Regions from separate parts of the Nocardia sp. 2TAF39 genome, predicted to be linked through region 1. Evidence: riboswitches for the same ligand, from Rfam matches in the RefSeq annotation. Region 1 holds a riboswitch; each other region holds the start of a gene.
What was found. Region 1 has a riboswitch for S-adenosylmethionine ahead of AB4Z47_RS09970 (aminotransferase class V-fold PLP-dependent enzyme). Riboswitches for the same ligand answer to the same signal wherever they lie in the genome.

Region 2: linked by a shared signal. The riboswitch ahead of AB4Z47_RS17880 (hypothetical protein) and the one ahead of AB4Z47_RS09970 (aminotransferase class V-fold PLP-dependent enzyme) in region 1 are both predicted to bind S-adenosylmethionine.
Region 3: linked by a shared signal. The riboswitch ahead of AB4Z47_RS20830 (hypothetical protein) and the one ahead of AB4Z47_RS09970 (aminotransferase class V-fold PLP-dependent enzyme) in region 1 are both predicted to bind S-adenosylmethionine.
Region 4: linked by a shared signal. The riboswitch ahead of AB4Z47_RS06850 (rhodanese-like domain-containing protein) and the one ahead of AB4Z47_RS09970 (aminotransferase class V-fold PLP-dependent enzyme) in region 1 are both predicted to bind S-adenosylmethionine.

Annotation. Positions count from the first base shown of each region.
Region 1 is NZ_JBFRFQ010000012.1:93,821-97,852, reverse strand. Features, by position in the region: gene AB4Z47_RS09975 (Pls/PosA family non-ribosomal peptide synthetase) at 1-1,072, opposite strand, end outside; SAM riboswitch class IV at 1,460-1,573, shown strand; gene AB4Z47_RS09970 (aminotransferase class V-fold PLP-dependent enzyme) at 1,621-2,940, shown strand; gene AB4Z47_RS09965 (Uma2 family endonuclease) at 3,051-3,617, shown strand; gene AB4Z47_RS09960 (flavin reductase family protein) at 3,686-4,032, opposite strand, start outside.
Region 2 is NZ_JBFRFQ010000026.1:37,862-41,893, reverse strand. Features, by position in the region: gene AB4Z47_RS17890 (DUF3017 domain-containing protein) at 99-344, shown strand; gene metX (homoserine O-acetyltransferase MetX) at 446-1,606, opposite strand; gene AB4Z47_RS17880 (hypothetical protein) at 1,603-1,998, opposite strand; SAM riboswitch class IV at 2,080-2,190, opposite strand; gene AB4Z47_RS17875 (TetR family transcriptional regulator) at 2,243-2,965, opposite strand; gene AB4Z47_RS17870 (MFS transporter) at 3,094-4,032, shown strand, end outside.
Region 3 is NZ_JBFRFQ010000035.1:20,911-24,942, forward strand. Features, by position in the region: gene AB4Z47_RS20820 (LLM class flavin-dependent oxidoreductase) at 1-536, opposite strand, end outside; gene AB4Z47_RS20825 (GNAT family N-acetyltransferase) at 533-1,054, opposite strand; gene AB4Z47_RS20830 (hypothetical protein) at 1,059-1,298, opposite strand; SAM riboswitch class I at 1,489-1,582, opposite strand; gene AB4Z47_RS20835 (hypothetical protein) at 1,841-1,990, shown strand; gene AB4Z47_RS20840 (glycosyltransferase) at 2,043-3,215, opposite strand; gene AB4Z47_RS20845 (LppM family (lipo)protein) at 3,251-4,000, opposite strand.
Region 4 is NZ_JBFRFQ010000007.1:128,744-132,775, forward strand. Features, by position in the region: gene AB4Z47_RS06840 (RpiB/LacA/LacB family sugar-phosphate isomerase) at 1-203, shown strand, start outside; gene AB4Z47_RS06845 (O-succinylhomoserine sulfhydrylase) at 244-1,458, opposite strand; gene AB4Z47_RS06850 (rhodanese-like domain-containing protein) at 1,455-1,871, opposite strand; SAM riboswitch class IV at 1,886-2,002, opposite strand; gene AB4Z47_RS06855 (Rv0361 family membrane protein) at 2,066-2,515, opposite strand; gene AB4Z47_RS06860 (FAD-dependent oxidoreductase) at 2,881-4,032, shown strand, end outside.

The DNA of each region.
Region 1 (4,032 bases):
CGATGACCAGTTCGCCGGATTCGCCCTCTGCCACCGGGTTTCCCGCCTGGTCCACCACGATGAGGTCCCAGCCGTTGAGCGGAAGCCCGATCCGGATCGGCCATTGGCCATTCAGCAGCGCGGCGCAGGCGACGACCGTCGCCTCGGTGGGCCCGTAGGTATTCCATACTTCGCGATTCGAATCACCGTTTCCGGTAAGACGTTCGGCGAGTTCCGGCGGCACGGCCTCGCCGCCGAAGATCAGCAGGCGTACCGCCTCCAATGCCTCGACCGGCCAGGTCGCCGCCAGGGTCGGCACGGTCGAGACGATGCTGATCTCGCGCCGCACCAGCCAGGGACCGAGATCGGCGCCGGTGCGCACCAGATCGCGCGGGGCGGGGACGAGACAGGCGCCGTTATGCCAGGCCAGCCACATTTCCTCGCAGGACGCGTCGAAGGCTACCGAGAGACCCGCGAGGACCCGATCGCCGGGACCGATCGGGGCGTCGCGCAGGAACAGGTCGGCTTCGGCGTCGACGAAGGCGGCGGCATTGCGGTGTGTGACGGCAACGCCTTTCGGTGTTCCGGTGGAGCCGGAGGTGAAGATGATCCAGGCGTCGTCGTCGGGGGTGGGCAGCGTGGACCAGTTGTCGTCGCGCGTGTCCCGCTCGGCCGCACGGATGCCTGCGGCCGTGGTCTCGATTCCTTCGGCGGTCACGATCGCGGTGACCTGGGCTTCGCCGAATACCAGCTGGGCGCGCTCGTCGGGGTCGTCGGCGTCGACCGGCACATAGGCGGCGCCGGCGTACAAGACGGCGAGGATGGTGACATAGAGCCCGCGCGTGCCCGACGGCAGACGTACACCGACCCGGTCGCCGGATCGCACGCCCGCCGTGGCGAGCCGGGCCATGGTCTTTTCGATCTCGACCACGAGCTCCAGGTAGGAGAGCACCACCTGGCCGTCGTCGATGGCGGGGGCGTCGGGGTGGGTGAGTGCGGTGGCCGTCATGATGTCGACGAGCGTGCGGGCCTGGGGGGCATGGCCGCCTCGCAGCAGCGGGCTTGTCGTCGCGTCAACCTGGGGCTGGAGCATGGTGCTCTGCGCACCTCCCATCGAACTGGCCTCGCACTTCCGGTAGTTGTGTCATAGTTGGGTTACCAAAGGGCAAACGCCACGCTGGCCAATCGTCCACGGTACCCGGGTTGTTGTCGTTCGTTGTTCACCGAACCGGTCCGCGGGGGCCGGCCGGTGCTGTGCGGGTTGTTGCAGTTCTGGTCTATTTTCCCGGTTTGTGGCACGGCAGCGCCTGGTCGCCGGCATGTGCGGAGAGTTCGCTAGATGATTGCTGGCCGCCGGTCGGTGGTCTCACCTCGACGCCGACCGGATCCCCCGTCACGGTTGCTGCCGCGAGCGGCGCCCGTGGCACGTTCCGGGGGGCCAGGTTGACAGTTCCGGTTTGTGTCTGCCAATCTCGGATCAGGTCATGAGTACCAGCGTCAAGCCCCGGCTTGCTGGTCGGCAACCCTCCTCCGCGGTGGGGTGCTCCGGGTGACGACACGGCCGACGCCCGACCGGGCGCGGCAAGCGCGGACTCGACGAGCCATTCGATTGCGGGTCCCTGAACCGACGGGATTTACGTGATGACCACTGCTGTCGACAACACCTGTGCCGCCCTCGCCCGGGTCTCCGGCGACGACCTCCGAGTGCCGCTCGTGCAGGGTGGGACGACCACCTACGCCAACTTCGACTACGCGGCGAGCGCGCCCGCATTGGCGCAGGTCATCGACCGGGTACAGCAGCTGCTGCCGTTCTATGCGAGCGTGCACCGCGGTGCGGGTTACGCCTCCCGGATCTCCACCGAGTGCTACGAGGCCGCGCGCGGCTCGGTCACCCGGTTCCTCGACGCCGCCGACGACCAGGTGGCCGTGTTCACCCGCAACACCACCGACTCGCTGAACCTGCTGGCCTCCTGCGTGCCCGGCGAGACGGTGGTGCTCGACATCGAGCACCACGCCAACTTCCTGCCGTGGGCCAGGAACGGTCGGCGCGTCGTAGCGGCCGCCGATACCGTCGAGGAGACCATCGGCACGCTGGTCGCCGAGCTGTGCAGTAGACCGGCCGCGTTGCTCGCGGTGACCGGCGCGTCGAACGTGACCGGTGAAGTGCTTCCGCTGGAACGGCTGGCCACCATCGCGCACCAGTGCGGCGCCCGGATCCTGGTGGACGCTGCGCAATTGGCGCCGCACCGGCGAATCAGCTTGCGCGAGACGGGCATCGACTACCTGGCCTTCTCCGGGCACAAGCTGTACGCGCCGTTCGGTGCGGGCGTGCTCGTCGGCCGCCGCGACTGGCTGGACGCGGCCCAGCCGTATTTGGCGGGCGGCGGGGCGGTGCGGGAGGTGAGCACCACGCGGGCTGAGTGGGCCCCGGCTCCACAGCGGCACGAGGCCGGGTCGCCGAATGTGCTCGGCGCCGCCGCGCTGGCCGCCGCCTGTGACGCGCTCTGTGCAATCGACGCCGAAACTCTTGCCGCGCACGAACACCGACTCGCCGACCGCCTCCGCGACGGCTTGGCCGCCATTCCCGGTGTGCGCTTGCTCCGCATCTGGACCGACAGTCCCGATACCGTCGGCATCGTCGCTTTCACGCTGGACGGTTTCATCCCCGGCCAGGTCGCCGCCTATCTCTCCGCCGAACACGGCATCGGCGTCCGCGACGGCCGTTTCTGCGCTCACCCGCTGCTCGCCCGTCTCGGTCTGGATGGCGCCCTTCGGGCCAGCATCGGCCTCGGCACCACCTCCGCCGACGTGGAACGCCTCGTCGAGGCCGTCGCCACCCTCGTCCGCACCGGCCCCACCTGGGATTACGCCGCCACCAACGGCCTGTGGAATCCCACCCCCGAAACCCGCCCCTTCACCTCGGCCGCCCCCACGGGCGCTGCCCCCTGCCTCATCGGGTGAAGGCTGCGGTTCCCCGATCCGAACGGGGCCGCCGGATACTATCGGCGTATCCGGTACCCGACCACGAGGTGGACCTATGAGCACACTGCCTGCCTGGGCCACCGACCCCGGTGCCCTTCTCATCACCGAGGGAGGGCTACGCGGCGCTTCCGGAGGACATCCAGCGGCAGATCGAGGTGGTCGACGGTCACGTGATCTTCTGCCGCAGTGGAACATTCCAACACAACAACGTGGCCCGGCGGCTGGCGAACGCCTTGGAACAGGCGGGCCCGGATCAGCCGTGCACCGGTGTCGTAACGTATTTCGAGATGCACTACGTCCGGAGCCGCCCGGCGAGCCCCGGTTTCTCGTTTCGCCGACCGTATGTGGCGCTGCACCGGTGCATCGATGACGACCGGGAGTTGACTACAGCGGACGTGCTGCTGGTGGCCGAGGTCGTCTCGCCAGGATCCGAGTACACCGACACCGTGGACAAGTGCGCGGAGTACGCGAACGAAGGAATCCCGATCTACCTGATCGTGCACCTGGCCGCCGATCGGAAGGTGAAGATCATTCAGGAGTACCGCCTGGATTGGGCCAGTCGCAGTTACCGACTGGCCGGAACACATCAGGATGTTCTCCGTCTGACCGACCCGTTCCCGCTCGACCTCGACTTCGCCGCGCTGGACGGCGGCTGAGCAGCACACGCACTGATCCGGAAATGGTCGTGCGAGTGCGACCGCGGGTTGGGTAGCCGCACTGCCCGTCAGTCGCCCAGCGATGACGGCCGGTAATAGCGTCCGTCGTAGTACAGAAGTGGGGCGGCGGCGGGTTTCTCGTTGGTGTTGTCGTGGACCCGGGTGACCAGGCCCACCACGAACGTGTGGTCGCCGATCGGAATGAGTTGTTGCACGACGGTGCGCAGCCAGATCGGGGTGCCGTGCAGGACCGGTTCGCCGGTGTCGAGGGTGGTCCACAGGGAGCGATCGGTGAAGCGTTCCTCGGCACTCCTGGAGAAGCGGTGGGCCAGATGCTGCTGGTGTTCGCCGAGGAAGTGGATGACCACGGACTCGGCTTCCAGCAGTGCGGACAGGCTGGAGGAGGTGTGCGCGA
Region 2 (4,032 bases), on a different contig from region 1:
TCTGGAAGAATCGGGCCGTGACCGATGCCGATACTCCTACCGCCGGGCAGCGGTCCGGCAGAAGCCTGGGTGCGCAGTTTTTGCGATGCCATCTGCCGATGGTCGTTGTCACGCTGGTGATTGCGGTGGCGGTGGTGTTCGTCGCCTCCGAGCGGTGGCGACGTGGGGCGTTGTTCTTCGGGGGTGCGACGCTGCTGGCCGCGGCGTTCCGCCTGTGCCTGCCGACGGCGCGGGTCGGTCTGCTCGCGGTGCGCAGCAAGCCGTTCGACGTGGGTGCGCTGACCCTGCTCGGCTCGAGCATCGTGTTCCTCGCGGTCACGATCAACACCATGGGTGTCGGCTAGCGCGGCAATGCTCGGTGTCGGTGTCGGTGTCGGTGTCGGTGTCGGTGTCGGTGTCGGCTGGCATTCGGGCGTACACGCCCCGTCACGGGCGACGTCGCAGCTCAGCGTCCGGACCGCACGCCGATCCGCGCCAGCCGCATGGTCTCGGTCAGCAGCTTCGATACCGCGGCCGCCTCGGTGAGGAAACCGTCGTGCCCGTCGCGCGAGTGCACGACCTCCAGCCCGTCGCAGCCGGGTAGCAGATCGGCCAGCTCCTGCTGGGTCCAGAGCGGGTAGAGCCGATCGGAGTCGACGCCGCCGACCACGCAGGGCACCGGCGTGGCCGCGAGCGCCGCCGCGACACCGCCGCGCCCACGGCCGACGTCATGGCGGTTCATCGCCTCGGTGAGCAGCACGTAGGTGGCGGGATCGAAGCGTTTGCACAGCTTCTCGGCCTGGTGGTCCAGGTAGCTCTGCACCGCGTAGCGGCCGCCGCGTAACGGATCCTCGTCGTCCTGCGGCTTGTTCTGGAACCGGTGGTCGAGCTCGGACTCGGTGCGGTAGGTCAGGTGCGCGATGCGCCGGGCGATGCCCATGCCGGCCCTCGGGGCGCGGTCGGTGTCGTGATAGTCGCCGCCCTGCCAGTCGGGGTCGGCCTTGATCGCCGCGATCTGCGTGGTCTGAGTGCCGATCTGGTCGGCGGTGGCGCGCGCGCCGACCGCGAGCACCAGCGCGGAGGCGACCCGTTCCGGCGCGCCGACCATCCACTCCAGCACCCGCATGCCGCCCATCGACCCGCCGACGATGGCGGCGAGCCGCCGGATGCCGAGCAGGTCCATCAGAACTGCCTCCGCGGTCACCTGGTCCCGGATCGAGATCTCCGGAAACCGTGCGCCCCAAGGCTTTCCGTCCGGAGCGCGGGTGGACGGGCCAGTGCTGCCCATGCAGCCGCCGAGCACGTTCGTCGCGATCACACACCATTCGTCGGTGTCCAGCGGCGCGCCGGGACCGACCATCCCGTCCCACCAGCCGGGCAGCGGGTGGATGTCATCGGGCCTGCCGACGACGTGCGAGTCGCCGGTCAGCGCGTGTTCGACAAGCACGACATTGTCCAGCGCGGGAGAGAGCTCACCCCAACGCTGCACCGCCAAGTGGACATCAGGAACGACCGCCCCGCTCTCCAGCAGCACATCCCCGATGTCGATGATGCCGAGCTGCCCGTCCGGAGGTGGAAGTACCACGCCGGAGGAACGGGCGGAATTCGGTTCGATACGCACGGTCACGACGCCGCTGCCGCGAAACCGGCACGAGGGTCGGCGTCGATATCTTGGATACCAACTGCGAGGCAGACCAGGCCGAAGACAGCTCTGAAGATCGATCTCTCGTTGGGCGTCGAATGAGAATGCGTCGTCGACGCCGGGTGAAGCACGAGAGAACGCACGTCCCTGATGTTAGCCACATGGCTCTGCGGGGCCGATCCGTCGACGAACTTCTTGCCTGCGCCGAAGCGGTCGCGCGGCTCGACCACGGCGACCGTGTCGTTCGGGACCAGTTGCCGCCTGTGCGCGCGAGTGCTCATCATGCCGGAACGAACCTCTCCGACGGGGATTTGCTCAGTGTCGAACGACACCTGCGCCAGGTAGTCTCCGGCCGCGGGCGGGGTGAACTCACTCATGGTTTTGCTCCAAAGCAGGTGTTCGCCGGTACTGAGGCTTATCGGGGTGCGTGTGAACAACAACACATTTCGGCGACCTCCTGAGCGCGCTTGCTCCCGACTTTCGGGAGCCAGGTCATCACCCGGAGCACCCCACCGCAGCTGGAGGGTTGCCGGCCAGCGAGCCGGGGCTTGGCGCTGGCACTCATGACCTTTTCGGCATCATAGCTGGCAGGCGGTCAGCCTTCGAAATCTTCTGGCGAACTCACTGGCCATCGCTGGTTCGCGCGACGCAGCAGGTGCGTACGAATTCGTCGAAGGTGTCGGTGAGCGCGGCGCGTCCTGCCGCGGCCGCGCTCGCAATGTCGCCGTGGCCGAACACCTCGCCCGAGCACTCCATGCCGACGTGGCCGATCAGCTGCCAGGTTCCGACGATCAGGCGCACCGCGGGCGAGTCGGGCTCGGTGCGGAGCCGCTCGGCCACCACGGCTGCGATCGCGGCGGTCTTGTCGTCGGCATGCTCGAGGCTGCGCGCGCTGACCGACGGGCTGCTGCGCAGAATCCGCTGCATCTGCTGGAACTGCCGGAACGAGATCGGTCCCGTGTTGCCTTCGTCGGCAGCCTGGTCGACCACGCGTAGGAACGCCTCGCGCAGCGCACCGAGTTCGTTTCCGGTGACCGGAAGGCCGCGCAAAGTCTCGGCGACGGCGAACCCGAAGTCCTGGATCGGGCCGAGGACGATGTCCTCTTTGCTGTCGAAGTAGCGGTTGATCGTGCGCGGCGAGACGTCGGCGGCGTGGGCGATCTGCTCAACCGTTGTCGCATCGAAGCCCTGGGTGTCGCACAGGTCGAGACCGACCTCGATGATGCGCAACCTGGTCTGCTGCTTCTTGCGTTCGCGCAGGCCGGGCTGCCCCGCGTTCGCTGGGGGGCTCGCGGAGGTGTCCGCCGCAGCGCTCGCGCCGATCGGCGCTGATGACTCGAGCATTCGTACATGGTATCGCGATCTGCCAGTGTGCTGTCTAAAACCGTCAAATGTCTGATTGCGACATTTTTCACTTGACGACAAATGTCGCCAAATGACAGGATGGCTCCACTACTTCGACCAACGAGGAGATGACGGTGACCGAGACTGCGAAAGCGGTAGACGTTCCGGAAAGACAGGGCAGTTCGGCGCGCTGGCTTGCGCTGGGGGTGATTGCTTTGTCCCAGCTCATGGTGGTTCTGGACGCCACGATCGTGACAATCTCGCTGCCGTTCGCCCAACGCGATCTCGACATCAGCGACGGCAACCGGCAGTGGATGCTCACGGCCTACACGCTGATCTTCGGCGGCCTGCTGCTGCTGGGCGGCAGGCTGGCCGATTACCTGGGGCGGCGCCGGATCTTGCTCATCGGGCTGGTCGGCTTCGCAGGTGCCTCCGCCCTGGCCGGTCTCGCGCAGAATGGCGCCGAAATGTTTGCTGGGCGTGCGCTCCAGGGCGCTTTCGCCGCGCTGCTCGCACCGGCCGCGCTCTCGCTGCTGTCGGTGACTTTCACCGAACCCGGTGAGCGCGCCAAGGCCTTCGGCCTGTTCGCCGGCGTCTCCGCGGGCGGCGCGGCGCTCGGCTTGATCGCGGGCGGTGCACTCACCGAGTACGCGTCGTGGCGCTGGTGCCTGCTGGTCAACACGCCGGTCGCGTTCCTCGCGTTGCTCGGCGCGTTGGCCTGGGTGGTGAAGGACGTGCCGACGCCGCGCAGCGGGGGTTACGACGTGCCGGGCGCCGTCACCGTGACGATGGGCCTGATCGCCATCGTGTACGGCTTCAGCCGTGCCGCCGAAGACGGCTGGCTGGCGGGCAGCACCCTCGCGTTGCTCATCGTGGGGCTGGCACTGCTCATCGCCTTCGTCGCGATCGAACGGCGCTCGTCGAACCCGCTGTTGCCGCTGCATATTCCTGGGGAGATCAACCGGGGTGGCGCGTTCCTTGCCGCGCTGCTCATCCCGATCGCCATGTTCGCGATGTTCCTGTTCCTGAGCTTCTACTTCCAGGTCACGCTCGGCTACTCGGCGCTG
Region 3 (4,032 bases), on a different contig from region 1:
CTGCCGTGCCAGATCCGAATCTTCGGCTGGCACGGCCGCGGCAGCGCCTTGGCCTCCTGCAGCGGCGGACGGAATCGTCCGGCCCAGGTGACGCTGTCACTGGCCCACAGCGCACGTAGCAGCTCATAGCCTTCGCGGTTGCGGTCCCACTGGTCGTCGGTGGTGACGTGGAACAGCTGCGCTTGCGCGGCACCGTTGCCCTTGCCGATGATCAGCTCCAGCCGTCCGCCGGACAGGTTGTCCAGTGTCGAGTAGTCCTCGAAGGCGCGCACCGGATCCAGCAGGCTCAGCGTGGTCACTGCGGTGAACAGTGTGATCCGGGAGGTGACGGCGGCGAGATGGCTGAGGATCACCGGCGGCGCCGCGGACAGGAACGGATCCTCGTGCCGCTCGCCGACGGCGAACCCGTCGTAGCCGAGTTCCTCGGCGAGCCGGGCCTGTTCGACGACGGTGCGCAGGCGCTCGCGGGTGTCGGGCAGCGTGCCGGTGTTCGGATCCGGTACCCGCGTGACGAGGGTGAACAGCAGGAACTTCATGCGGTCGCTCCCAGGGCGTCGGCGGGCAGATATTTCTCGAACGGGTGTTGGCCGATCTGTTCCGCGGGCAGGTGCGGGTCGTAGCAGGCGGTGTATCCGGCGGCGAGGTAGAGGCCGACGGCCTCGGGCTGACGCGGACCGGTGGTGAGGTAGATGCGCCGGTAGCCGCGGCGCGCGATCTCGGTCTCCAGATGGTCGAGTACGAATCGCCCCAGCCCTTGCCTGCGGTGCTCGCGGGAGGTCCAGATCCGCTTCAGCTCGGCGGTTTCGGTGTCGTAGCGCTGAAAGGCACCACCGGCCACCGCTTCTCCGTCCCTGGTGACGATCAGCATGGCGCCGTGCGGCGGCGTGAACGCCGAGGCCGGGTGGTTGCGCAGCGAGGTATTCACCTCCCCTGGCGTGCGGCCGTAGCGGCTGCTGTATTCGATGGCGAGCTCGGCGAGCAGCGCTGCGGCGAGCAGATCGGTCTGGGCCACGCGGTGCACGCGCAGTACCGCGGTCGATAGCTGTGATGTCATCGGCTCAGCCCGTGATGTACTGCGCGAATGGGCGGGTCCCAGCCGGAATGGGGGCGAGGTTGCGCACGAATCGGACGAGCAGGATGAGCGCGATGGCGCTGATTACCCAGCGCCAGGGGTGGCGGGTCTTGGCGACGATGGGCGCTGCGGTGGACGGGGGAGGTGCGGCGATGGCGTCGGGCTTGCCGGGCGTCGTGGCGTCCGGAGCGCCTTGCCCGGCTTCGGGTGCGGCGAACGCACTCATGACGGGGTCCTTCTGGGGGGAACGAACGAGACAACGCCGGGGGTGGCGGTCGCATCACCCGGCCAGCGACGGGTGCACAGGCTGGCTGTGGGAGGGGCAGCTACGACAGCTCGCGGAGGTGACTTTGCACTGGTCGATGTGGCGACGGGCCCAGCGGAGGCCGCGGGCAGTAGAGATGATCACTTCGGTTCCTCCATCGGTCCCGGCAGAAGCACCCGCACCCGGTGACCGGGGGGTTGCTGCGACGTCGACGAGCCAGGTCTCTCGGTCGCTCTGGATGGTTGATGTCGACCCTCGGTCAGCCGATACCGGGGTCGAGCCGAATCATCATGCCCAGTAAGTGAACCCTGGAACAAGAGAAGCAATCACCGTGAACGTAGACCTTGCCGCTCGCGGATTCAGCGGAACTTTGCGGTAGCTAAATGTGCGCTGTCGGCGGGGGTGAGCATCTCCGGCGCGTAAGCCCGATTACGGTGCAGGTCACCGAACGCCATAGGGCCCGATGCAGCCTACGCCCTCGCCGGTGCTGGGAGACAACGGCGGTGCGTGCATTCGGCATCGACCAGTTCCGGTACTCGACCGCGGCGGCATTCCGCCTGGACAACACCCTTATGTCGCGCACCGGCGGTGGCGGGTGTCCGTCCGGGTTCTGCTTCTTCCCACCGACGGTCGGAATCTTCGCGGTCCCGTGACCGTCCCGCTGGCGGAACGCGACCGCTGTGGGGGTGTGCTTTCAGCGGCCCGCTACCCGGATCCGAGCGGGCGGCCTTTCCAGCGCAAGATGCCCTGGCGGCGGGCGCGGTGCGAGCGCACCCATAGCAGAAGATACGCCCCGACCGAGATCGGATGCGCCAGGGCGGCAACGACGTCCGCGCCCGCGAGCGGGCCGCCGGTCTCCGTGGAACGGGCAAGCAGCCTGCTCATGACGGCGGCGAGATAGCCGAGCAAGCCAGCGCGGCGGATCGCGCCTCTGCCGAGCATCGCCGCCACCGGCGGCACCCAATACGCGAGGGCAGCAAGCAGTCCCACCGCCGCCCCGCCGGGAATAGTGCCGCCATAGGCCGACCACAGCCAGCGGGTGTAGCCCGCGTCCAGTTCGGCCGCGCCTCGATACATTCTGGTTCGCGCCAGCGGCCCCGCGGCCACCACTGCGGTGGAATGCTCGGCCCGGCGCAGAATTCGGGCGAGATCGAGGTCTTCGGTCACAGCCGCGGACACTGCGGCGTGCCCCCCGACGGCGCGGTAGGCGGCGTTGTCGAACACCAAGAACTGGCCGCAGGCCACCGCCGTGGACGGGCGCGGGCTGCGATTGGCGGCGGTGATCGGCAGCGTCGCGGCCCACGACCAGCACAGCAGCGGTTGCAGCACGGCTTCGACCACCGACCCGGCCAGCTGCAGCGGCCACGGCGACACCAGATCGACACGTCGCCTGCGCAATTCGCCGACCGCCGCCGCGATGGCGGCGGGCGCGAGGCGCACATCGGCGTCCAGGAAGACCAGCACCGGCGTGTGCACCTCCTCGGCCAGCCGGGCGCATGCGGCGGTCTTGCCGGTCCAGTCGGGCGAGGGTTCCGACTCGGTGCGCAGCAGGGTGAATCGCGAGTCGCCGTCGATCGTCGCGCTCGCGGCAGCGGAGGTGTCGTCGCTCGATGCGTCGTCGAGGATGCGCACGGACATGCGCGGGATGCGCACCTGGGCGCGCAGATCAGCGATCAATCCGGGTAGCCGATCGGCCTCGTCGCGCGCCGGGACGCACACCGTGACCGGCTCGATCACTGTGGTGGGCGTACTGGCCAAACGGCGTACGGTGATTCGATTGTAGAGGGCGATTCCCGCGCCCAGCGCCGCGAGCGCCGCAGCACACGTCACGGGGATCGAGGTCGCGGACGAGGTTTTCGGCCGATCGGAACTCACCATGTGCGCCACGCTATCCCGGCGCACCGACCAACCGCTCAGCGATTTCGCGTCACCGAGCGCCACCATCGGTTCAGGGAGAAACCGGCTTCGGGTGCGCCGCGCGCGGCGGGGTTGCGATCCATGTATGACATAGCGGCGATGATGGCGGCCACGGCCAGGGTGATGCCGCCGACGATGCCCGCCCAGCCCGCGAACGAGCGGGTGTTCGGATCGGCGTAGCTGACCTCGGCGCGCAGCGTGGAGACGTCGCCGGGCGGCAGTTTCCAGGAGACGATGTTGTCGCCCTCGCGGCTGCCGTTGGTCTTCGCGACGCGGGCCGGGAACGCGATGGTGAACTGCACGTCGGAACCGTGCGGCGGAACGGATTTCAGATCGACCCGGCCGGTGAGGCTGACCAGATCGCCGGTCCGCTGGAACTGCAGCTGGAACATCCCCTGGGTCTGCTCGGACAGCTGCCCGAGCTGCTGCACCTCACCGAACGACAGATCATCGAAGAACACCTGGCTGCCGGTATAACCGTCCTGCGCGTACGCCTCCACCCGTACTTTCGCGGCAAGCGTCTCAGGCGCCTTCAGTTGCGGGCCCTTGTCGTTGGGGTCGGCGGGCACGACGGCGGCGACGATCCGACCGGACACCCGGTCGTTGGACGAGAGACCCATCGAAACCTGGACCCGCAAGCAGCCCGCGAGTACCGGGGCGAGCAACGCCGCCAGCAGGACGGCCGCGGCGATACGCACGCCGCGGCGTGGTGTCCGCTGCTGCGGAAGTACCGGGGCATCGGGCATCGTGGTGACGGGACTCGGCTGCACGGGTGACA
Region 4 (4,032 bases), on a different contig from region 1:
CACTCTGCACCGATGCCGCGACCGCGGCAGGCGCCCGCACCTGGAACGACGCGAACGTCCTGGCTCTGAGCCTGCGTTCGACCTCGAGCGCCGAACTCCGCGAAATCCTCGACGCCTGGTTCACCACCGAACCGAGCAGCACCCCTGAGGACCAGGCAAACATCGCTCATCTCACCAAGATCGAGCACACCGCCAACACCTGACCCCGTCAGGAGCCAGCTGGATACCCGAGGTGTGTGCTGGTCAGGCCAGGGCTTGGTCGAGATCGCCGAGGAGGTCTTCGACGTCTTCGAGCCCTACTGAGATGCGGACGACGCCGTCGGAGAGGCCGATGGTGGCTCGACCCTCGGGACCCATCGCGCGGTGGGTTGTCGTGGCGGGATGGGTGATCAGGGATTTGGCGTCGCCGAGGTTGTTGGAGATGTCCACGATCCGCAGCTGGTTCAGCACCTCGAACGCGCGCTTCTTCGCCTCGTGTTCGGGCGCCTTCAGCTCGAAGGTGACCACGGTGCCGCCCGCACTCATCTGACTGGTGGCCAGAGTGTGCTGCGGATGTGATTCCAGAAACGGGTACTTCACCCAGCTGACGGCCTTGTTGTCCGCCAGGAAGCGGGCGATCCGCAACGCCGACTCCGCCGAATGGCGCACCCGCAGCGGCATCGTCTCCAGCCCCTTGAGCAGCGTCCACGCATTGAACGGGCTCAGCGCCGGACCGGTATGACGCATCAGCGTTTTCACCGGACCGTCGATGTAGTCCTCGGCACCGAGAATGGCACCGCCGAGCACCCGGCCCTGCCCGTCGATGTGCTTGGTACCGGAGTAGACCACCACGTCGGCGCCGAGTTCGAACCCGCGTTGCAGCAGTGGTGTGGCGAAGACGTTGTCCAGCACCACTTTCGCGCCCGCCGCATGCGCCAGCTCGGTCACCCGGCGTACATCGACCAGCGTCTGCATCGGGTTGGCGGGCGTCTCGAAGAACACTGCCTGGGTGGGCACCGACAGCGCCTGTTCCCACTGGTCCAGATCTTCGCCGTCGACGAAGACGGTCTCCACGCCCCACCGCGGCAGGATCTCGTTGCACACCACGAAGCAGGAGCCGAACAGGCTGCGTGCGGCGACGAGTCGATCGCCGGCGCCGAGCAGCGCACCGAGGGCGGTGAATACCGCGGACATCCCGCTCGCGGTCGCGAAGCACGCTTCGGCGCCGTCGATCAGCCGCATCCGCTCCTCGAACATGGCGACCGTCGGATTGCCGTAACGGGAGTAGACGAAGTGCTCGACGTCGCCGGTGAAGGCGGCCTCCGCGGCCTCCGCGCTCTCGTAGACGAAGCCGGAGCTCAGGTAGAGCGCCTCGGCGGTTTCCTCGAAACCCGAGCGCCGCAGTCCACCCCGCACACCGAGCGTCGCGGGACCGACGCCCTCGGGCAGCGGCCGGTCGAACGCACCGCCGGTGATCACGACTGCCGCCAGGGTAGTCCGAGGGCACGCCAGCCGGAGCCGCCGCGATGCCCGAATTCGTCGAGGGGACCTTCGAAGCCTTCGAGCACGTTATAGGAGGTGCGGTAGCCCGCGGTGGTCGCGGTGACAGCCGCGCCGATCGAACGCTGGCCGGAGCGACACAAGAACACGACCGGAGCTTCCGGGGCGTGGTCCACCAGGGCCTGCTTCAGCTGCTCGACGAACGCTTCGTTGCGTGCGCCGGTGGAGTCGACCCACTCGATCAGCACGGTCGGCCGCCCGATCGAGCTCGTATCGGGGACACCGACAAATTTCCATTCGGCTTCAGTCCGCACGTCGACCAAGACGGCCTCGGGATGGTCGCGCAACACTTCCCACGCCTGCTGGGGGGTGATGTCACCGGCATAACTCATGTGCACCTCCTGCGAATCCGCACTTGCCGCGCTCAGGTTCGAGCCACGGCCAGGTCGTCACCCGGAGCACCCCACCGCGGAGGAGGGTTGCCGACCAGTAATGCCGGGGCTTGACACTGGTTCTCATGACCTTCGACTGAGATTGCACCGACGCGGGTCACCATGTCAAACGGTTGGTCACACAGCGGGAACGGTCAGTTGCAGACCAGCCACTTGCCGCCGGATCTGGTCAGATTCCAGGTCGCTGTCGTCTCGTTGCCGTCGACCTTGGTGGTCACGGTCGCCTTGCCCTTGTCACCGTCGGTCATCGGATTGTCGAGTTTCGTGATTTCGACGGACTTTCCGGGCCCCGCCTGTCCGGCCAGCGGCGCACGTGCGGCGTCGAAGCCCTGGCAGGCGGTGCCGGGCGGCGGCACCGTGCCGGTGCTGTTGGAGCCCTCGACGAAGTTGCGGACCGCCGCGACGATCCGGTCGGAATCTGTGACATTCTTCTCAGTCGGCGACAGCATCCCGCCGAGCACGATCGCGACCAGCACGATCACCGCGACCACGGCGGCCGCGACGAAAGGAACCGCGGAGCGCTTGTCGGTCTGATCGACCCGGATGATTTCGTCCTCGCCCGCGGTCGGCTGTCGCTCGGTCATGACTCGATGATCCCTGGTCGCTGCCGGTATCGAGCGCTCGGCCCCGATTCGGGACACGCCTATTGCTCGACGGAGACCGGACGGTCGCTATAGCGAGCGCGGGAACGGGTAACCGGCGATTGTGACGTCCGAAGGTTCACGCACCGGCGCGGGGCAGCATCGGCTACCCCGATAGAATCGCGAACTGCGGCCGGCTGTCATAGCGAATCGGCAGCTCGTCGCCGCAGTGAACCGGGCACCGTGCAGACCCGAGCAAGCATCGCCGGTGTCGACACCGACAGGGTGCAACCAAAGCAGGGCGTCAACTTAGCCTAAGCTAAGACCGACGTCGTTAATTGTTTCGACCATAAGGGTGCGCGTAAGAGATGACCGAACAGAGTGCAGGATCAACAAGCGGTGTACGCGGGGCCGCCGTGGTGACGCAAGCTGCCTCCTCCGGGCCTGACGCGCAGACCGCCGAGACTCGCCCGCTCCGCATCGCGATCGTGGGCGCCGGACCAGCCGGGATCTACGCCGCCGACGCGTTGATGAAATCCGACGCCGAGGTGAGCATCGACCTGTTCGAGCGCATGCCGGCGCCATTCGGGCTGATCCGCTACGGCGTCGCGCCGGACCATCCGCGGATCAAGGGAATCATCACCGCCCTGCACAAGGTGCTCGACAAGCCGCAGGTGCGGCTGCTCGGCAACATCGACTACGGCACCGACATCACCCTCGATGACCTGCGCACCTTCTACGACGCGGTGATCTTCTCCACCGGAGCCAATGCCGACCGCGCCCTGGACGTCCCCGGCATCGGCCTGGACGGTTCGTTCGGCGCGGCGGACTTCGTGTCCTGGTACGACGGGCACCCCGACGTACCGCGCACCTGGCCACTGGACGCGGAGAAGGTCGCGGTCCTCGGCGTCGGCAACGTCGCACTCGACGTGGCGCGCGTGCTGGCCAAGACCGGCGACGAACTGCTGCCCACCGAGATCCCGCCGAACGTCTACAAGGGGTTGAAGAACAACAAGGCCGTCGAGGTCCACGTCTTCGGCCGCCGCGGACCCGCCCAGGCCAAGTTCACCCCGCTCGAGCTGCGCGAGCTCGACCACTCGCCGACAATCGAGGTCATCGTCGACCCCGAAGACATCGACTACGACGAAGGCTCCGAAGCCGCGCGCCGCCACTCCAAGCAGGTCGACATGGTCGCCAACACCCTCGAGCAGTGGGCCATCCGCGATGTCGGCGACCGACCGCACAAGCTGTTCCTGCACTTCTTCGAGTCCCCGTCCGAGGTGCTCGGCGAAGACGGCAAGGTCGTGGGCCTGCGCACCGAGCGCACCCAGCTCGACGGCACCGGCAACGTCAAGGGCACCGGCGTATTCAAGGACTGGGACATCCAGGCGGTCTACCGTGCCGTCGGCTATCTGTCGCAGAACCTGACCAACCTGCCCTTCGACGACCAGGCCGGCACCGTGCCGAACGAGGCCGGTCGCGTGATCGCCGACGAGAACGCCGATGGCGCCGACCGCTAC